3 regions of the Mucilaginibacter sp. SJ genome follow, and region 1 is predicted to be linked to each of the others. Evidence: riboswitches for the same ligand, from Rfam matches in the RefSeq annotation. Region 1 holds a riboswitch; each other region holds the start of a gene.

The links. Region 1 has a riboswitch for S-adenosylmethionine ahead of MusilaSJ_RS03695 (O-acetylhomoserine aminocarboxypropyltransferase/cysteine synthase family protein). Riboswitches for the same ligand answer to the same signal wherever they lie in the genome.
Region 2: it holds a riboswitch for S-adenosylmethionine, as region 1 does, so the genes downstream of both, MusilaSJ_RS09695 (peroxiredoxin family protein) here and MusilaSJ_RS03695 (O-acetylhomoserine aminocarboxypropyltransferase/cysteine synthase family protein) in region 1, are expected to answer to the same signal.
Region 3: it holds a riboswitch for S-adenosylmethionine, as region 1 does, so the genes downstream of both, metH (methionine synthase) here and MusilaSJ_RS03695 (O-acetylhomoserine aminocarboxypropyltransferase/cysteine synthase family protein) in region 1, are expected to answer to the same signal.

The regions. Positions count from the first base shown of each region.
Region 1 is NZ_CP118631.1:925,225-932,328, reverse strand. Features, by position in the region: gene MusilaSJ_RS03710 (MFS transporter) at 1-1,164, shown strand, start outside; gene MusilaSJ_RS03705 (homoserine dehydrogenase) at 1,237-2,472, opposite strand; gene MusilaSJ_RS03700 (homoserine O-acetyltransferase family protein) at 2,472-3,527, opposite strand; gene MusilaSJ_RS03695 (O-acetylhomoserine aminocarboxypropyltransferase/cysteine synthase family protein) at 3,679-4,998, opposite strand; SAM riboswitch class I at 5,242-5,352, opposite strand; gene MusilaSJ_RS03690 (trans-sulfuration enzyme family protein) at 5,557-6,675, opposite strand; gene MusilaSJ_RS03685 (hypothetical protein) at 6,775-7,104, shown strand, end outside.
Region 2 is NZ_CP118631.1:2,419,855-2,426,958, reverse strand. Features, by position in the region: gene nagA (N-acetylglucosamine-6-phosphate deacetylase) at 1-877, shown strand, start outside; gene MusilaSJ_RS09700 (glucosamine-6-phosphate deaminase) at 896-1,657, shown strand; SAM riboswitch class I at 1,845-1,958, shown strand; gene MusilaSJ_RS09695 (peroxiredoxin family protein) at 2,080-2,649, shown strand; gene MusilaSJ_RS09690 (SusC/RagA family TonB-linked outer membrane protein) at 2,985-6,167, shown strand; gene MusilaSJ_RS09685 (SusD/RagB family nutrient-binding outer membrane lipoprotein) at 6,174-7,104, shown strand, end outside.
Region 3 is NZ_CP118631.1:3,621,606-3,628,709, forward strand. Features, by position in the region: gene MusilaSJ_RS14495 (hypothetical protein) at 1-428, shown strand, start outside; gene MusilaSJ_RS14500 (Bax inhibitor-1/YccA family protein) at 576-1,307, shown strand; SAM riboswitch class I at 1,441-1,551, shown strand; gene metH (methionine synthase) at 1,738-5,442, shown strand; gene MusilaSJ_RS14510 (methylenetetrahydrofolate reductase) at 5,672-6,628, shown strand; gene MusilaSJ_RS14515 (hypothetical protein) at 6,823-7,104, shown strand, end outside.

The DNA.
Region 1 (7,104 bases):
GCCAATATTGAGATAGCATTCAAAATAGCTTATTCAATAGGTTTGCTGGCTGCCGGACGGATCATCGATAAGATAGGCACCAAACTCGGCTATTTCCTTTCAACACTGCTGTGGAGTATTTCGGCTGTGTGCCACGCTTTTGTTGGCGGCACTTTTGGTTTCGGCGTAGTGCGCTCTGCATTGGGCCTTAGTGAAGCGGGAAATTTTCCTGCAGCTATTAAAACCGTGGCCGAGTGGTTTCCTAAAAAGGAACGTGCATTTGCTACGGGGATCTTTAACTCGGGTGCAAATATAGGTGCTATTGTTGCTCCTTTAACAGTGCCCTTTATAGCGGCGGCCTGGGGATGGCGATGGGCCTTTATTATTACAGGTTCCATTGGTTTTATATGGCTGGTGCTTTGGCAGGTTATTTATCGCGCACCTTCAAAGCATAGCAAGGTATCAAAAGCCGAACTTGATTACATCAACAGTGATCATGACAGTCAAACTGAAGCCTTACAGCCAGTTGAGCAAAAGAAAATATCATGGGGCAAGCTGCTTTCGTTTAAGCAAACCTGGGCCTTTGTTATAGGTAAATTCCTTACCGACCCGATATGGTGGTTTTACCTGTTCTGGCTCCCCGATTTTTTAGAAAGCCAGTATCATTTAAAAGGCACAGAAATAGCCATTCCTGTTGCGTTGGTTTATACCATGTCTACCTTTGGCAGCGTTGGCGGCGGATGGTTACCTATGAACCTTATTAAAAAGGACTGGCCGGTATTTAAAGCCCGTAAAACATCCATGTTTATTTATGCACTGGCAGTAATACCCATCATATTTGCCCAAATTTTGGGTGGTGTTAATATGTGGCTTGCGGTTATAGTAATTGGTATAGCAGCATCGGCGCACCAGGCATGGAGCGCTAATATATTCACCACAGTTTCGGATATGTTCCCAAAACGCACTATTGGCTCGGTAACAGGTTTAGGTGGTATGTTCGGTTCCATTGGCGGGGTATTCCTGTCGCTTGCCGTGCAAAAAAACCTGTTTGTATACTATCGGTCAATCGGTAAGATTGAGATAGCTTATTACATTATGTTTTTTGTTTGCGGAAGCGCTTACATTTTGGCCTGGCTCATTATGCATTTCCTGGTGCCTAAAATGAAACCAATTGAATTGGACTAAGCATATGAATTGTTATGAAGAAAGCCGGGTCATTTTGCCTTTTGTGTTTTATAAATAACTGCCGCGGGTTTATTAAAACACTTCGGCCGCTTGTTTAGTTACCGATGCTAAGCTGACCCCCGTAAGCTGATCGGCAAAGGCTACGAAAGCCTTACTCTCAGATATACGAAGTTGATTAGCGATCAGATTTTGCAAATTGATTTTTCCTATAACAAATTTATAATTACCTGAATAGTAACGCTCATTGATGTGTTCAAAATTCAGCGCTTCAACCAGTTCCTCATCGTCATAACGCAGGTAAATGGTTAATTCAATGTTATTGGTAAAATTAAGGTCTGTTTTCTCTTTAGCTTTTTTGTATTCGTATTGATAGTTATAACGCAAAGCTGCTATATCAGATAATACTGCCGAACCGGTAGGATGACCGCCCGCGCCTTTCCCGAAAAAGAATTGCTGATCGGCAAAGGCGGCCTGTACGGTTACGCCATTATATTCGTACTCAACGTTGTATAAAAACTCTTTGTCGTTTACAAACTTAGGTAATACAAAGAGAGCAACGTTGCGGTCGTCAAGTTCTTTGGCTACAGGTACCAGTTTAATTTTGAGGTTCTTTTCGCGGGCATATTGCAAATCTGCAGCTGCAAGGTTCTGAATGCCCAGGTTAAATACTTGATCGGGCTGTACAACTACGCCATAAGCGTGTGCAGCGGCAATAACCAGTTTATATTTGGCGTCAAAACCTCCAACATCACTTGTTGGGTCGGTTTCGGCAAAACCCAGGTCCTGGGCTTGTTTCAATGCGCTATCATAATCGAGCCCTTCAATAAAGCCTTTTGAAAGGATATAGTTTGATGAACCGTTGAAAATACCGCTTATCGAATGCAGTAATTCGTTATCATAATACTCTTCCAAATTGCGGATAATAGGGATACTACCGCAAACCGCACCTTCATATAATAATGAAGTACCATACTGGTGCTGAATTTCGATCAGTTCATCCAAATGAAGGGCAATCATTTTTTTACTGGCAGATACTACGTTTTTGCCAGATTTTAATGCTCTTGAAACAATTTCAAAAGCAGCTTCAGTATCATTGATCAATTCAACAATGGTATTGATCTCGGGATTGTTAAGCAGCTCTTCTTTATCGGTAGTAAATAAATGTGCCGGTAAAGAACGTTTTTTATTAGGATCCTTAATAGCAAATTTTACTATCTCGATATTTAAATGCTTTGTTTTGATGATATCATATAATCCCTGGCCAACAACTCCAAATCCGAAGAGGCCGATATTTAACTTTTTACTCATTACGCTGTACGTTGCAGTTCTATAATTTTTCCTTTCACATCAGTTTTAAAAAACGATGTAAATATGTTTGTTAATGCTTCTGTTTCAATTAAAAATCCATCGTGCCCATAAAACGAATCCAGTTCGGCAAAGGCAGCTTTAGGGATATGCCTGAATAGGTATTGCTGCTCTTCAATAGGGAACAAAACATCCGATGAGATGCCGATAACTAATGTTTTTGCCTTGATGAGGCTCAACGCTTTATCTACACCGTGACGGCCGCGGCCCACATTGTGTGAGTCCATCACTTTGGTTAGGTACCAATAACTATAAGCGTTAAAGCGGTTCACCAGCTTCTGTCCCTGGTAGTTTTGATACGACGAAGAACGGAAATTGTCCTGCACATCGTCAGCTTCTTCCTGCTGGGTAATGCCGTAAGTTTTATAAGTACGATAACTTAAAAGCGCAATACTGCGTGCGGCTTTTAAGCCTTTCTGACCGCCTTCGGGCGTATTACTGTAAAAAGTACGATCGGCTGTGATAGCTAAACGCTGCGATTCGTTAAAAGCGATACCCCATGGCGAGTGTTTAGCATTGGTTGCTATCAGGATAAGGTTTTTAATCCGTTCTGGTTCAATAATACCCCATTCCATAGCCTGCTGGCCGCCTAATGAACCACCAATTAATACGCTGATATTATTAATGTTTAAATGCTGGGCAAGCAACTGGTGTGCTTTAACCATATCCCTTGTAGTAAACTGGGGGTATGAAAGATAATAAGGCTGGCCGGTAACCGGGTTAATGCTCAACGGACTTGTTGTTCCATAAGGCGAACCCAAAATATTGGCGCAAACTATAAAATGCTCTTCCGGATTAAAAAAATAACCCTCACCAATAAGCCCTTTCCACCAGTCAAATACATCGCTATTGGCGGTAAGCGCATGGCAAACCCAAACAACGTTATTTTTTTCCTTATTTAACCGGCCATAAGTATGAAAACCTATTTCTAAACCTTCAATTGTGCGGCCCGATTCAAATTCAAAAGTGTCAGTGTATTTAAATATCTCTGCGTTCATTCTGTTATTTGTCACATTGTGTTAAGTCGAAAGTCTTTAGTACAAAGTCTTAAGTCGAAGCTTCAATTTTTCGGCTTAAGACTAAATACTTAGAACTTAAGACTTAACTACAAGTAACGTTTACTATATCACTTAAAAAAACTATACATTGTTAAACTAACTCACCCTCACCTTGCTTAATTTTTGCAAAAGCCTGTTCAAAATCGGCTTTAATATCATCAATATGTTCAATACCAACAGCCACGCGCAATGAAGCAGGCGTAACACCGGCAGCTAATTGCTCTTCATCAGATAATTGCTGATGCGTGGTTGCCGATGGCTGGATGATGAGTGTTTTTGCGTCCCCAACATTGGCTAAATGGCTCACCAGTTTAAGGTTATTGATCAAGCGGCTGGCCTGTTCTTTGCTCCCCTTAATTTCGAACGATAGTACGCCCCCAAAGCCGTTTTTTAAATACTTTTTAGCTAAGTCATGATATGGCGATGATTCCAATCCCGGGTAATTTACGCTTGCCACCTGAGGGTGCTGCTCCAACCATTTAGCCAGTTGCAGGGCATTATCAACATGACGTTGTACGCGTAACGAAAGTGTTTCCAGTCCCTGAATGTTCAGCCATGAATTAAATGGCGCCTGCGACGGACCGAAATCTCTCAAGCCTTCCACACGGGCACGGATAATAAACTGGATATTGCCAAACGGGCCCCCAATGCCGAATACATCGTTAAATATCAGTCCGTGGTAACCTTCGCTTGGTTCGGTAAATTGCGGGAATTTGCCGTTACCCCAATTGTAATTGCCTGCATCGATAATAACACCGCCAATACTGGTACCGTGCCCGCCAATCCATTTGGTTGTTGACTCCACAACCACGTTAGCGCCATGTTCAATAGGACGGAAGAGGTAACCACCGGCACCAAAAGTATTATCAACAATTAATGGCAGGTCATGCCTTTTGGCAACTTCGCTCACCTTCTCAAAATCGGCAATGGTAAAGCCCGGGTTACCGATTGTTTCCAGGAAAATCGCCTTTGTTTTATCATCAATAAGCGCCTCGATATTGGCCGCAGTATCGTCTTTGGCAAAACGTACCTCAACGCCCAGGCGTTTAAATGCTACTTTAAACTGGTTATAAGTACCACCATACAGGAAAGGAGAAGTAACAAAGTTGTCGCCAACCTGTAAAATATTATTCAGGGCAAGGAATTGGGATGCCTGACCCGACGCTGTTGCCAGCGCAGCCACACCGCCCTCTAAGGCTGCAATGCGTTTTTCAAACACATCGGTAGTGGGATTCATGATGCGGGTATAGATATTACCAAACTCTTTTAGCGCAAACAGGTTGGCGCCATGTTCGGCACTGTTAAATACATATGAAGTGGTTTGATAAATGGGCACAGCGCGTGAACCTGTTGTTGGATCAACTTCCTGGCCGGCATGTAATTGTAAGGTTTCGAATTTTAAGGCAGACATAGTTGTAATTTTTTAATGTGTTTAATTTAGATTTTGAATGTTAAGATGAATTTGGAAAGCCGGTTTAAAAGCAACCGGTTTAACAACACGCTTTTCAGAGAATGAAAACAGGGGCGTGCTAAGCATCAACAGCAGCAACACATACAAATATAGCCAATAGGGGAGCTAATATGTTGTACGTTACCGTTTAAGGTGTAAAAAGTGTTGCGTTGGGTAAATTTAATTAAACTTTTCATGGTTATAAATTTATATTCCCCGGTGTTATTTGCCGGGACAGGAATTGGCACCTTCTTCAATATTGAAGGGTTGCCAGCGGGTCATTGAGCCTGATCTCTCGCCGCTTCTTTATAAATCAACACCCGAACTATGTGCGGAGGATTGATCGACGTTGGTATCACTACCAAATAATGTTGCGAATATAAGGGGTTGTGAGGTAATATACCAAATTTTATTTTAGAAATGAGGTTAAAGGTCAAAGGCGAAAGGTTAAAGGTTTTGTTGGAAGTATTTTTTATCTACCCAAATTGCAGCTACCTTTCGCCTTTAACCTTTCTCCTTTTACCTCAACAAAGCTTGCTCCATATCGGCTATCAAATCATCAATATGTTCCAACCCAACCGAAACCCTTAGCAGGTTTCGTGGTGTTTTGGTATCCGGCCCTTCAACAGTAGCGCGGTGTTCAATCAGGCTTTCAACACCACCAAGACTCGTAGCTTTGATAAATAGTTTCAGTTTGTTAATGATGTTATGCGTGTCGTTCTCATCGCCTTTAATAGTAAAGGATAACATGCCACCAAAAGCCAGCATCTGATCTTTAGCTATCTCATGCTGCGGGTGCGCGGGCAAACCGGGGTACATTACCTGTTCAACATTGGGATGCTGTTCAAGGTATTCGGCTAATAACAGTGCGTTTTGCACGTGGCCTTTTACACGATATGGTAAAGTTTTAATACTGCGCACTAAATAATAACAATCCATCGGAGAGGGGATAGCGCCACCCATTTCCTGCACCTGGCGGATTTTTGTCCACCAATCGTTCTGCTCTGCAGTAATCAAAACGCCGCCCATCAGATCGCTATGCCCGCCAAAATATTTGGTGGCTGAGTGCATAACCATATCCGCGCCCAAGTCAAGTGGCCGCTGGCATATAGGGGTGGCAAATGTATTATCGCACAAAACTTTAATACCTTTTGCTTTGGCTATTGTCACAACCTTTTTTATATCTGTGATTTTTAAAAGTGGGTTCGATGGTGTTTCAATCCAGATCAAACCTGTTTCAGGCTTGATATGCTGTTGCAAAAGCTCGGTGTCGTTTACATCGATAAAATCAAAGGTAAGGATGCCGGCAAAAAGGGTTTTAAGCTGGTTGCGCAGGCCGTGATACATATCATCAGGAGCGATAATATGAGTGCCCGGATCAAGCGATTGAAAAACCGACATTCCAGCTGCGTTGCCTGATGAAAAGGAAGCCGCTTCAACACCACCCTCTAACTTAGCAAGCACATGCTCCAGCGCATGACGATTGGGGTTCGATGAACGGCTGTAGATATAACCTGCCGGAAAACCGCCATCCTCACCACGCTCAAACGTGGTTGACATAATAATGGGTTGTATAACGGCCCTTGTTGCTTCATCAACATGGTTGCCGGCATGTATGGCTATAGTTTCAGTCTTCATGGTATTGTATTATGATATCGCCCAAAATAAACAAGAATATTTGTTATTAGCTGTAGCGTTTTTATATTTTTTGCCGAATAGGTTTAAAAACCAAACCGCATGAAAAAGTGCCTTATCTTCCTGTTTGTTATTATTGGGCTATCTGCCTGTAAAAAAGATGCCAATGATACCGCTTATGACAAAAGCTATAAAGCATGGCAAAACTTTAAGGCCGAAAGCAAAAATTCATATACTTATACCGTTAACGCCGGTTCCGTTTTCGGCTATGGCTCCGAAACTACGATCACTGTTCAAAATGGTGTTGTGGTAGCAAGGGATTTTTTATCATATGTTTTAGAGTATAAAACTGCTAATATGCCCCCTGTTAAAACTATCAGGGAACAATGGCATGAGGACAAAACTTCGTTAAGCCAGCACAGTTCAGGTGCA
Region 2 (7,104 bases), 1.5 Mb from region 1:
GGATGCTTTACTCAAAACCCTGAGTTTATATGAAGAATCGGAGCCTTTGAACAAAGACGGGGCGCAGTTTTTGGGGATGCATATCGAGGGGCCATACTTTGCCATGGAACAACGCGGCGCTCAGGATCCCCGCTTTATCCGTTTACCTAATCCAAAGGAATACAATGAAATTTTACAGCATTCATCCATTGTAAAACGCTGGAGCGCAGCCCCCGAGTTAAAAGGTGCGATTGAATTTGGACGTTTTCTGAAATCAAAAGGGATCCTGCCTTCTATAGCGCATACCAACGCCATTTATGAAGAGGTGCTTGAAGCTTATGAAAATGGCTACACGCACATCACGCATTTTTATTCATGCATGTCGGGCGTATCCAGGCGTAATGCGTACAGGTATGCCGGCGTTGTTGAAAGCGGTTACCTGTTAGAAGATATGACGGTTGAAATCATTGCCGATGGAAGGCACCTGCCCCCGGCTTTGCTTAAGCTTGTTTATAAGATCAAGGGGCCGGAAAAAATAGCACTCATTACCGACGCCATGCGTGCCGCCGGAATGGCGCCCGGCGAAAGTATTTTAGGTGGCCTCCTTAATGGCTTGAAAGTGATAGTGGAAGATAACGTGGCAAAACTGCCCGACAGAAGCGCTTTTGCGGGGAGCGTTGCAACTACTATTCAACTGGTTAAAAACATGATCACTCTTGCCGATGTGCCTGTGATTGACGCCGTAAAAATGATGACAACAACCCCCGCTAAAATTATGGGTGCAGATGGGGCTAAGGGATCAATAGTGGTAGGGAAAGATGCCGACCTGGTCATTTTTGACGATGAGATCAATCTGCATAAAACCATCATCGGCGGTGAAATTGTTTATTCTATTTAAATAGTTAATGAGGCTTCTATGTTAAAGAAAATAAAGGCAGAAAAGCTCGAAGTGATCGTGTTGGAAAACCGTGCATCCCTTGGCCAAACAGCAGCTAAGATGGTAAGTGAAAAAATTAAACAGTTGTTGCTTACAAAAACTGTAGTCAATATGATCTTTGCGGCGGCGCCTTCGCAAAACGAATTTCTGAATGCTTTGGTGAACGACGGTAGTATTGAATGGCGAAAAATAAATGCTTTTCATATGGATGAATACCTCGGCTTACCCCTGGCTGCTCCTCAACTGTTCAGCGGCTTCCTAAAAAAGAAACTTTTTGAGCAGGTGCCATTTGCATCGGTCAATTACATCGATGGTAGCCCGGCTGTTTACAAAACCGAATGTGCCCGCTATGCACGGTTGTTACAAAGTAATCCGGTTGATATTGTATGCATGGGTATAGGGGAGAACACTCATATTGCTTTTAATGATCCGCATGTTGCAAATTTTCATGATCCGGAAATAGTAAAAAGGGTGCGGCTTGATCGGGCCTGCCGGCAGCAGCAGGTTAACGATGGTTGTTTTGACACATTGAATGCTGTACCCAAATATGCGCTCACACTTACAGTCCCGGCTCTAATGAGCGCTGCTCATATATTTTGCGTGGTGCCCGGCGTTAAAAAGGCAACCGCTATAAAACATACCATACAAGAGCCGGTGTCGGAGCGCTATCCTTCAACCATCTTGAAAACACATGAAAGCGCTATCCTTTTTGTTGATGCTGATAGCTTTAGCCGCATTTAGCCATAAGTCTTAAGTCCCTCGTCTTTAGCCATAAGTCAAAATATTTAAAGAAAAATGACTTATGACTTCCAACTAATGACACCGAATTTAGCAGTTGTTATTCATTTTATTGCAATAATTATATAATATCTATAGTTTTAGTAGAATTTATATATATTTGCACAGTCAAAGCGGTTCTTTGAATATTTTATTATCAAGAAAGACTGAGGGAAAGGCCCTGTGATGTCTTAGCAACCTGTAAGCCCACTGTTATAAAGGTGCTAATTCCTGTCTGCCCAAAATAGGGTAGAAAAGATAATGTAATACGCTATGGCCTTGTATAGTGCAAGGTGTTGTATACTTCTTTTCCCTCTTCATTTTTCTTGCTAATTAAAATATTGAAAATATCACCGGGATGATATTACGGTTTAACCTGTATAGCAATGAACATTAAACAATTACTTTTTACCTGTTTGCTTTTCATAACAACATTGCCGGCTGTTGCGCAGACCACCAAGGCAATTGATCCGACAGCTGACGACCGCGGTTATATCATAAAAACCGGTGATCTTGCTCCTGCCGATTTTGAGCTCGTATTGACCAATGGTACAAAAACTTCTTTAACGGAGTTGCGTGGTAAGGTGGTTATCCTGCAGTTTACCGCAAGCTGGTGCAGCGTATGCAGAGAAGAAATGCCGCGTTTGGAAAAAGAGATCTGGCAGACTTATAAAGATAAAGGCCTTGTTTTAATAGGCGTTGACCGCGATGAACCGCTCAACAAAGTAAAAAGTTTTCACCAGGTCATGAATATAAGCTATCCGTTGGCACTTGATCCTGGTGCTGAGATTTTTGGCCGGTTTGCCAGCAAAAAGAGTGGTGTTACCCGCAATGTGGTTATCGATCGGGATGGGAAAATTGTTTACCTCACCCGCTTGTACGATAAACAGGAATTTGCATCCATGTTAAAAGCTGTGGACGCTTTGGTAAACAACAAAACAGCGTCCATCAATTAAAAAGAATCTATCAGTACTTATTTAATACCCGTTTTATGAAAACAGAATCTACTTTTTTACACAAGAAAACTTTCGTTTCGGAAAGCCAGTCAATCTGCAAATCCTTCTGTCTCAATATGCAAAGCATGCATTGTTGCTGTTAATCATTTACAGCATGCATGGTGTTTAAATGCGGGCTTGCTGCAGCTTGTCTTAGCTTAATAATTACCATCCCCTAATCAATTCTTTACAGTTACGATAGGCTTATGAGCCGGGCAAATTATGCCCGCTAAGGCGATAGCCATGTCTTTTGTACCGGTAAAGGCATCAAAAATTAATCTCAATTATTAATTATCATGTTAAAAATTTACAAGCTATTACTGGCAATTATATTGCCTTTTATTCTCGTCCAGACGGTTGCGGGGCAATCCGTTAAAATTAGCGGAGTGGTAACCGCCAAATCCGATGGGTTGCCGTTGCCGGGCGTTAGCGTATATGTTAAAGGTAAAACCACGGGTGCACAAACCAATGTTGATGGTAAGTTTATCATCAACGCCAATGTTAATGATGTGCTTAGGGTTAGCTACATTGGCTTTACAACCCGGGAGATCCCGATTACGCAAGGAATAACTACCTTAAACGTGGTTTTGGTTGAAGCACCAAATTCTCTGAATGAGGTAGTGATAACGGCCCTCAATATCTCAAAGGATAAAAAATCGCTTGGATATGCAGTACAAGGGCTTAAATCGAAAGATATCTCTGAAGCTAAGGAAACCAATTTTGTTAACGCGCTCACAGGTAAAATTGCCGGTGTGCAGGTTACCAACAGCCAGGGCGATATGGGCTCATCCCGTATCATTATCCGTGGAGAAACGTCTATCTCACGGGAAAATCAACCTTTATTTGTAGTTGACGGGGTTATTGTTGATAATAGCCAGTTTTTGGGCACTAATGGTTCAAGAGATTTCTCCAATGCCATTTCTGATTTAAATTCTGAAGACATTGAATCGGTAAGTGTATTGAAAGGCCCGAACGCTGCAGCGCTTTACGGCTCACGTGCTGCTGCAGGCGTTATCCTCATCCGCACTAAAACCGGTAAAGGCGCGAAGGGGTTAGGTGTTACCATAAATTCAAACACCAGCTTTTCGAACGTACAGATCTTGCCTGATTATCAAAACCAGTATGGTCAGGGCTCAAATGGCAAATTTAGCTATGTAGATGGCAAGGGCGGGGGTGTTAACGACGGTGTTGACGAAAGCTGGGGCCCTGCCCTGGATGGTTCGCTGATCCCACAGTTTTATTCAAACGGTCAGGCCGTGCCTTTCGTAGCGCATCCCGATAACGTAAAAGACTTTTTTAAAACCGGTGTAACGCTTAATAATGGCATCGCGATAGCAAGCAGCAGCGATAAAAGCGATTTCAGGCTTTCATACAACAACCTGCATCAAACCGGTATTGTCCCCAATACATCACAAGGACGCAACTCTTTTGCTTTAAACTCAAGCTATCGTATCAATCCTAAATTAACTGTAAATACTATTGTTGATTACAGTAAGGACGACGCTGATAACCTTCCCGGCACATATGGAAAACGTGCAACAAGTACCATGCTCCAGTTTACCTGGTTTGGCCGCCAGGTTGATATCAACAGGCTTAAAAACTACAAGGATATTAACGGTAATACTTTTAACTGGAATAACAGTTACTATAGTAACCCTTACTGGCTGGCCTATGAAAATACGGTAGGGCAGCACAAAAATCACCTGATAGGTAGTATCGAACTGAATTATAAGATCATAGATGGCTTATCAGCAAACTTCCGTACAGGAACTGATTATTATAACGACCGCCGTAAGATCAAAGTAGCATATGGCACTAACGGAACGCCCTTCGGATCGTATGAAGAGGATGCTTACAGCGTAAACGAAAACAATACCGAAGCCAGGTTGCAATACACTAAAAAGCTGAACAATGATTTTTCGATTGATGTGTTTGGCGGTGGTAATATAGCCGTAAGGACCACCGAAAATAATGATCAGTTGGCTCCAAAGCTTGCCGTTGCCGGCTTGTATACATTGAGCAACTCCCGCGATCCGCTGGTATCGACAAATTATTATGGAAAGCTTAAAACCTATAGCTATTTTGGATCGGCCCAGGTTGGCTTCAGAAATTATGCTTTCCTAAACTTTACTGCCCGTAATGACTGGTCTTCGTCTTTACCATCAGATGCCCTGTCTTATTTCTATCCTTCAGTAAACGGAAGTTTAGTGCTGTCAGAAGCATTAGATATCAAGAGCGATGTACTTACCTATGCTAAATTAAGGGGTGGTTGGTCTAAAGTAGGTAAGGCGACAGACCCTTTTCAATTAATAAATGTTTATACATCTTCAAACCTATTTGGCTCAAATCCGCAACAAAGTATATCTACTATTGATCTGAATGATCATCTTAAGCCTGAAACCACCACATCGGCAGAGGCTGGTTTTGAATTAGGCTTTTTCCATGATCGTGTACATTTAGATGTAAGTGGTTATAATACCAACAGCACTAACCAAATCCTTACTGTACAGGTAAGTTCATCAACCGGTTTCAGCCAAAAAGTAATAAATGGCGGTCGTCTTAATAACAAAGGTATTGAGGTTCAGTTAGGCCTTACACCAATTAAATCAAAAAGCTTTACCTGGGATATTACCACCAATTATTCATTAAATCGCAGTAAGGTAGCCTCACTTGACGCTGATGGCCGATTGCAGAGTGTGGTATTAGGTACGGATCGTACAGTGCAGGTTGTAGCTGCACTTGGCCAACCTTATGGCGCACTTTATGGCACAGCTTACACGCGTAATGCTTCAGGTCAGATCATTATCGACGCTAACGGTACACCGGTATTTAATACCACCAAACGTTATTTAGGTAAATTCACTCCAAATTGGCTGGGAAGTATCAATAACAGCTTTACCTACAAAGGAATAAACCTTAGCTTTTTGGTTGATGCACGTTTCGGCGGATCAATTTATTCAAATACCAACCGTACAGGTACCTATACCGGCGTACTGGCTTCTACCTTACCAGGCCGCGGTGCTGCTAATGGTGGTTTAAGCTATTACTATCCGGATAATAAAACAACAAATCCAGCGGTGCAGGTAACCGGCGCAGCTCCGGCGGGTGTAACCGTTTATAATGATGGTATGATATTTAAAGGTGTAAAGGCTGATGGTTCGCCAAACACCACTATCATTCCTGCGCAATCATATTATAAAGGCTTTACTAATATTGATGAAGCCTTTGTTTACGACGCATCCTACATCAAACTTCGCGAAGTAAAACTGGGATATTCTTTACCTGCTAAATGGGTAAATAAAATTGGTTTCCAGGGAGCTACATTCTCGGTAGTTGGCCGTAACCTGTGGATCATCCATAAAAACGCGCCGAATATTGATCCGGAAACAGCCTTTAACGCAGGTAACGGACAGGGACTGGAAGACCTTACCCTGCCTACCGTGCGTAACATCGGTTTTAATGTAAACCTTAAATTTTAAAACATCATGAAACTTAAATATATCAGCATATTATCCGCCGCGGTTTTATTATCGGTAACATCGTGCAAAAAGGATCTGTTAAAGATCAATCAAAACCCTAACGGCTCACAAACAGCACAACCCGACTATCTGCTTACGGCAGCCACCAAAGCAACCTCAGATACCTATTGGGGCGTAGCCAATAACATGGATGCCAGTTTGCTTTTTGTACAATACTGGTCTAAAATTCAATATACAGACCCCGACAGGTATATTTATGCCAGCAGTGCGTTTGAGGAGCTTTGGAGCACGGGCTATTCAAAAAGTATTGTAAACCTTAACCAGATCATCAAGCTCGCCGATGCCCAGGGTAATACAAATTACAAAGGCGTTGCCTTGGTATTGCGCTCATGGACATTTAGTTTATTAACTGAAGCTTACGGTAACATCCCTTACAAACAGGCAACTAATATCGATCAGTATCTTACCCCTGCTTATGATTCCCAAAAGGATGTTTATTTTGCTTTGTTAGATGATTTGAAGGCAGCTCAAACGGCGCTTGATCCGTCGGGCAAAGCGATTGCTGGTGATGTGATTTATAGCAACAATATTGCGTCATGGAAAAAGTTTACCAATTCGTTAAGGCTTCGTATCGCCTTACGCATTGCAGACAGGGAACCGGCAAAAGCTAAGCAAGTATTGGACGATATCAAGACCGAAGGCGGCTCGTACATCAGCTCGAATGCTGAAACCGCGCAATTGGTTTATTTAGATTCGCCTAACCAAAACCCGGTAAGCAACTTGTTTGATACCCGTGATGATTACCGCATCAGCAAAACCATAGTAGATAAGTTGTTTGCACTTAATGACCCCCGCTTATCAATATATGCCGCTAAAACACAGGATGCCACGCCTCAAAATTATGTTGGCTTGCCAAACGGTTTGTTGGTGGGCGATG
Region 3 (7,104 bases), 2.7 Mb from region 1:
GGGACTCATTCGGCTCCAATACCCTTTATTTAAAAGTGCTTTTTGCCGATTATGATAAAGGTTACACCATTATTGAACTGATAGGTGAATGGAATGACGCCATCAACAACGACATTATGCTGCTGAAGCGTGAGCTGCTCGACCTGATGATAGATAATGGCATCACTCATTTTATCCTGATCGGCGAAAACGTACTCAACTTTCATTCAAGCGATGATTGCTATTACGAAGAGTGGTTTCAGGACGTGGAAGACGGCTGGATAGCAGGCATCAACTTCCGCGAACACGTGATAGACGAATTTAAACACAGCAATATCGACTATTACATCAATTTTGGCGGCGAACTCGATAGCCTTGGCTGGCGTACCCTGAAACCCATACAGGTTTTCAAAAAGGTTGAAGAGCAGTTGATGAGGAGATTGAATTGAGAATCAAGATTCAAGAAGTCAAGAGCCAGGAAAGGGCCAGCAGATCGTCAGACTATTTCTTACCTCTTGACTCTAATAGTCTTACGTCTTTCTTCACAAAGCATTCACCTTTTATTTATATATTCGTACTATAATTTTTAACACAAAATGGAATTTAAAGAATCTAAATACAACTTCGATAATGTAATCGAAGTTAGGGATCAATCAGAAGTTGCTTCACGCAGGTTTATGGCCGGCGTTTTCAGCTGGATGTTCGTTGCGCTTGGCGTATCAGCAATAACAGTTTATCTGTTTTTAAATATGGGCCTGATCGGCCTGATCGTTGCACCAACCGGCGGTCTTACAGGTTTTGGCTATTTTGCGCTGTTTTCGCCACTGGCGTTTTCATTGGTAATGCAATTTGGCTATAACCGAATCTCTTATCCGGTATTGGTGCTGCTTTTCGTAGCTTATGCAACGCTTATTGGCATTAGCTTAAGTTTGATATTTCTGATCTACACATCTGCATCAATATTGGGTGTTTTCATTACCGCATCAGTAACTTTCGGTATTATGGGCATTGCCGGTTATACTACCCAGATGGATTTAACAAAGTTTGGTTCAATCATGTACATCCTGTTCATTGGGATTTTTGTAGCTTCATTAGCTAACTTCTTTATGCACAGCGAACAAATGAGTTACATCATCAGCTACATAGGCATAGCTGTATTTACTGGTTTAACTGCCTACTATATGCAAATGTTAAAACGCATTGGAGCAGGTATTGAATACGGTGATGCAAGCTCGAAAAAACTGGCCCTGATGGGTGCGCTAACATTGTACATCACACTGATCAACCTGTTTTTTATGCTCCTCCGTTTATTCGGCAGAAGAAGATAATCTCATTAAGAAATTCAATCAAAAAGCTGCCTCCGCAAGAGGCGGCTTTTTTTGTATAACAATGTGGCTTACCTATGATATTTAGCGTACGTTATACACTTGCAAATGATAACTTTATTGCGCAACTTTGCAGTGCTTATGGAGAAAGACGGAGGGATTAGACCCTGCGATGTCTTAGCAACCTGTGCTTCACAAGGTGCTACATTCTACTCAGCAGCCAAACGGCCCCTGAGACAGATAAGCGAAAGTCATAACAACACCCGACTTTTCGAGATAAGCTTTTATTTATTTGTGATTACAAAGATTGTATTGATTACACTGATTTGATTCGTCCTGACAGGCTACTTGCTCAAGAGTCGATAGATCAAACCATTCTTTAAAATCAAACTAATCGGTGAAATCATCAAATAAAAATCGGTGAAATCAAACAATGGACATTAGAAAAGAATTACAGAAACGCATCCTGGTTATTGACGGAGCAATGGGTACCATGATCCAAAGGTACCAGCTCACGGAGAAAGATTTTCGTGGCGAGCGTTTTCGCGATCATCATAGCGATCTGCAGGGCAATAACGACCTGCTAAATATTACACGCCCCGATATTATCAAAGCCATCCATGCCGAATACCTGGATGCCGGTGCGGATATCATTGAAACCAATACCTTCAGCACACAGGTAATTTCCCTTGCCGATTATCACCTGGAAGAACTGGCCTATGAACTAAGCTACGAAGGTGCACGCATTGCCCGTGAGGTAGCCGACGAATATACCCGGCGCAACCCCGAAAAGCCGCGCTTTGTTGCCGGTGCCATCGGCCCAACCAACCGTACTGCTTCCTTATCGCCAGACGTTAACGACCCCGGATATCGCGCCGTTACCTTTGATGACCTGGCCGAGGCCTACTATGACCAGGTACGCGGTTTGGTTGACGGAGGATCGCACCTGTTGTTGGTTGAAACTATCTTTGATACACTGAATGCAAAAGCAGCCCTCTTCGCCATAAAACGTTATGAGCTGGAATGTAAAGCTGCAGGTAAGGATTTTCCTGCTTTCAGGGATTCGGGCGGTATCATGATCTCAGGAACCATTACCGATGCTTCAGGCCGTACCCTTTCAGGACAAACGGTTGAAGCTTTCTGGAACTCGATAAGCCATGCCAACCTGCTTTCGGTAGGCTTAAATTGCGCTTTAGGTGCCAGGGAAATGCGCCCGCACCTTGCCGAGTTATCAGAAAAAGCGGGGGTATTTATCTCCGCCTATCCTAACGCAGGCTTACCCAACGAGTTTGGCCAGTACGACGAAACTCCGCATGAAACCGCTCACCAGGTTGACGATTTTATCAAAGCCGGCCTGGTTAATATTGTTGGTGGTTGTTGTGGCACTACCCCCGAGCACATCAAATGTATTGCCGATAAGGCTGCCAAATATCCGCCCCGCCCTATCCCTCAAATTGAGCAGGATATGCGCCTGAGTGGTCTGGAAGCGGTTACCATTAAACCCGAAAGCATTTTTGTAAACGTGGGCGAACGCACCAACATTACCGGTTCACCTAAGTTTTCTAAATTGATTTTGGCCGAGGATTACGAAGCTGCCCTATCTGTCGCCCTGCAACAGGTTGAAGGCGGCGCCCAGGTCATCGATATCAATATGGATGAGGGGATGATCGATTCGGAAGCGGTGATGGTGAAATTCCTGAACCTGGTTGCTTCCGAGCCCGATATCGCCAAACTGCCTATCATGATCGATTCATCCAAATGGACGGTGATTGAGGCTGGTTTAAAATGCGTACAGGGAAAAGGCATCGTAAACTCCATCTCTTTGAAAGAAGGGGAGGAAAAATTTAAAGAACATGCCCGTAAGATCCTAAGTTATGGCGCCGCAACTGTGGTGATGGCTTTTGATGAGACTGGGCAGGCTGATTCATACGAACGCCGGATCGAGATCTGTAAACGATCATACGATATCCTGGTGAACGAGGTTGGTTTTCCACCGCAGGATATTATTTTCGATCCTAACATCCTTACCGTAGCCACCGGTTTGGAAGAACACAACAACTACGCCGTCGACTTTATTGAAGCCACCCGCTGGATCAAACAAAACCTGCCGCATGCCAAGGTGAGCGGCGGTGTGAGTAATATTTCATTCTCATTCAGGGGTAATAATACGGTACGCGAGGCCATGCACTCGGCTTTCCTGTACCACGCCATCAAAGCGGGTATGGATATGGGGATCGTAAACGCCGGGATGCTGGAAGTTTATGAGGAAATCCCTAAAAACCTGTTGGAACTGGTGGAGGACGTACTGCTTAACCGTCGCCCGGATGCTACCGAGCGTTTGGTTGAGTTTGCCGATACCATCAAAAGTAAAGGCAAAGAAGTAGTGCGTGACGAGGAATGGCGCAAAGGCACGGTCCAGGAGCGGCTCTCCCACTCGCTGGTAAAAGGTATTGTTGAATACCTCGACGATGATGTGGAGGAAGCCCGCCAGGCCTACAATAAGCCACTTGAGGTGATTGAAGGCCCGCTGATGGATGGCATGAACATCGTGGGCGATCTGTTCGGTGCCGGTAAAATGTTTTTACCGCAGGTAGTAAAATCGGCCCGTGTAATGAAAAAGGCTGTGGCCTATCTGCTGCCTTTTATTGAGGAAGAAAAAAAGAACAACGCCAATGCCGATCAGCGTGCCAATGCCGGTAAGGTGTTAATGGCCACGGTTAAAGGCGATGTGCATGACATCGGCAAGAATATAGTAGGTGTGGTACTGGCTTGTAATAACTTTGAGGTGATCGATCTCGGGGTAATGGTTCCTGCTCAACGCATTATTGAGGAGGCTAAAAAGCAAAACGTTGATATCATAGGCTTGAGTGGATTGATCACCCCATCGTTGGATGAAATGGTGCATTTTGCCAAAGAAATGGAGCGTGAGGGATTTACCATTCCGCTCATTGTTGGCGGCGCTACAACATCACGCATTCACGCTGCTGTAAAAATCGCGCCGCAATACTCAGGCGCTGCTATCCATGTATTGGATGCATCGCGCAGCGTTACCGTGTGCAGCAACCTCATGAGTAAGGATAACCGCGATGCCTACATCCAAAGCATTAAAGACGAATACGCCAAAGCCCGCGAGGCGCATGCCAATAAAAAATCAGACAAGCGCTTTGTCACTATCGAAGAGGCCCGCGCGGGAAAATTCCAGATCAGCCTGGACGGCGATGTAGCGCCCAAACCTGCTTTTACTGGAACCAAAGTGTTTGAGAATTTCCCGCTGGAAGAGTTGCTGCCTTATATCGACTGGACGCCGTTTTTCCATACCTGGGAACTTCGCGGCAGCTATCCGAAGATCTTTGATGATAAGTTTGTAGGCGTTGAAGCTAAAAAGCTGTTTGACGACGCGCAGGTGCTGATGAAACGTATTGTTGACGAGAAGTTATTCACTGCTAAAGGTGTAATAGCCTTTTGGCCGGCCAATGCGGTTGGCGATGATATCGAATTATATACCGATGAAAGTCGTACAACCGTTTTAAATCGGATCCATACCCTTCGCCAGCAGGCCGAAAAGGTGAAGAACGATCCGTATTATGCCTTGTCAGATTTTATCGCACCAAAAGAAAGCGGTGTGCCTGATTATTTCGGCGGCTTTGCGGTAACAACCGGTTTGGGTTGTGATGAATTGGTTGCTGAGTTTGAGGCTGACCATGACGACTATAACAGCATTATGACCAAAGCCCTTGCCGACCGCCTTGCCGAAGCTTTTGCCGAAAAAATGCACGAACTGGTACGTAAAGAATACTGGGGCTATGCCAAAGGCGAACAGCTAAGCAATGCCGACCTGATCAAGGAAGAGTACCAGGGCATCCGCCCCGCACCAGGCTATCCCGCCTGCCCGGACCATACCGAAAAAACTACCCTGTTTGAATTGCTAAAAGCAGAAGATAATGCACACATGCACCTTACCGAAAGCCTGGCCATGCTGCCGGCCGCTTCAGTAAGCGGTTTCTACTTCGCACATCCGCAGGCAAGATATTTTGGCTTGGGTAAAATCAGTAAGGATCAGGTGGAGGATTACGCTATCCGTAAACAAATGCCATTGGAGGATGTGGAAAGATGGTTAGGGCCGAATATTAATTATTAGCCCCCCGGCCCGTAAAGGGGGAGTAAGGGAAGAAGCGAAAAAGCGCAGGGCTTGTGCGATTCCCCTCTTGAGAGGGGTGGAGGGGTGTGTTAACAAAGCGATAATAAACAGCGCATAACACACCCCTGCCAACACACAAATCCACCGCGCCCCCTCTCAAGAGGGGAATTAAAAAAAGTATATTATAAAACTTAAATAAAAAATCCCCCCTTTAGGGGGTTAGGGGCAAATGAAAATACCTGAACATATAGCAAACGCCAACGGCAAAACACTTTTTTCTTTTGAACTGATCCCGCCTTTAAAGGGGCAGAGCATCCAGGGCATTTATAATGCTATCGATCCGCTGATGGAGTTTAAACCTCCGTTTATTGATGTGACTACCCTGCGCGAGGATTTTATTTACAAGCAGCATCCAAGTGGTCTGCTCGAGAAACTATCGTACCGTAAGCGTCCGGGCACTATTGCCATCTGCGCGGCCATCATGAACAGGTATAAGGTTGATACCGTACCCCACCTGCTTTGCGGCGGTTTTACCAAAGACGAAACAGAGAACGCCCTTATTGAGCTTGAGTTTTTAGGCATCGAAAACGTACTGGTATTGCGCGGTGACGCCCGCCTTGGCGATTCATCATTTGTGCCTACGCCTAACGGTCACTGTTACGCCACAGATTTATTGCAACAGGTAGTAAACCTTAATAACGGTATCTACCTGCACGAAGATCATGGCAATACAGCCAAAACAAACTTCTGTATAGGCGTTGCCGGTTATCCCGAAAAGCATTTTGAAGCCCCGAACCTTAAAACCGACTTTAAATACCTGAAGCAAAAGGTAGAAATGGGTGCACAGTTCATTGTAACCCAAATGTTTTTTGATATCGGTAAATACAAGGAGTTTGTAAATGGTTGCCGGGCCAATGGCATCAATGTGCCTATTATTCCGGGCCTGAAGCCGATCACATCGTCAAAACAACTGGTTACGCTGTCAAAAACATTCCATATTGATATTCCGGAAGACCTGAGCGATGCTATCCACGCCTGCGCCACCGAAAAGGATGTAAAAGAGGTAGGTATTGAGTGGATGATCAACCAGTGTAAAGAATTGATTGCTTTTGGCGCACCGGTACTGCACTTTTATACCATGAGCAACGCCGGACCAACTAAACGAATTGCTGAGGCGATATTTTAGCCCTCTCCAATATGTCATTGAACGTAGCGTGGCAACCGCACGGAAGCACAGCCGCCCTGTATAGTGTGCGATTGCCACGTCGTACCTCCTCGCAATGACATGTTTTTTCACAGCGTTTCCCGTATAAACCTTTGCCCTTGTTGTGAATCATAAATTAAAATATTTACTTTTAATTATCAATCTAACACCTGCTTATGGATACTTTTAGTCACATCAAGGCTGTTATCAGCATTACATTGGGCCTTAGTATTACCCACCTGCTTAAAGGTGCAGCCAAACAAATTCAGCATCCCGGCCGGGATAAACCTTATTGGGTGCATAACCTATGGACGCTTTACGTATTTATATTACTGCTGCACTTTTGGTGGTGGGAGATTAGCCTGCATGAAATTAAGCACTGGCTTTTTGCCGAGTACTTTTTCATCATCATCTACATAGTAACTTATTACAGCGTTTGTGCACTGCTGTATCCTGAT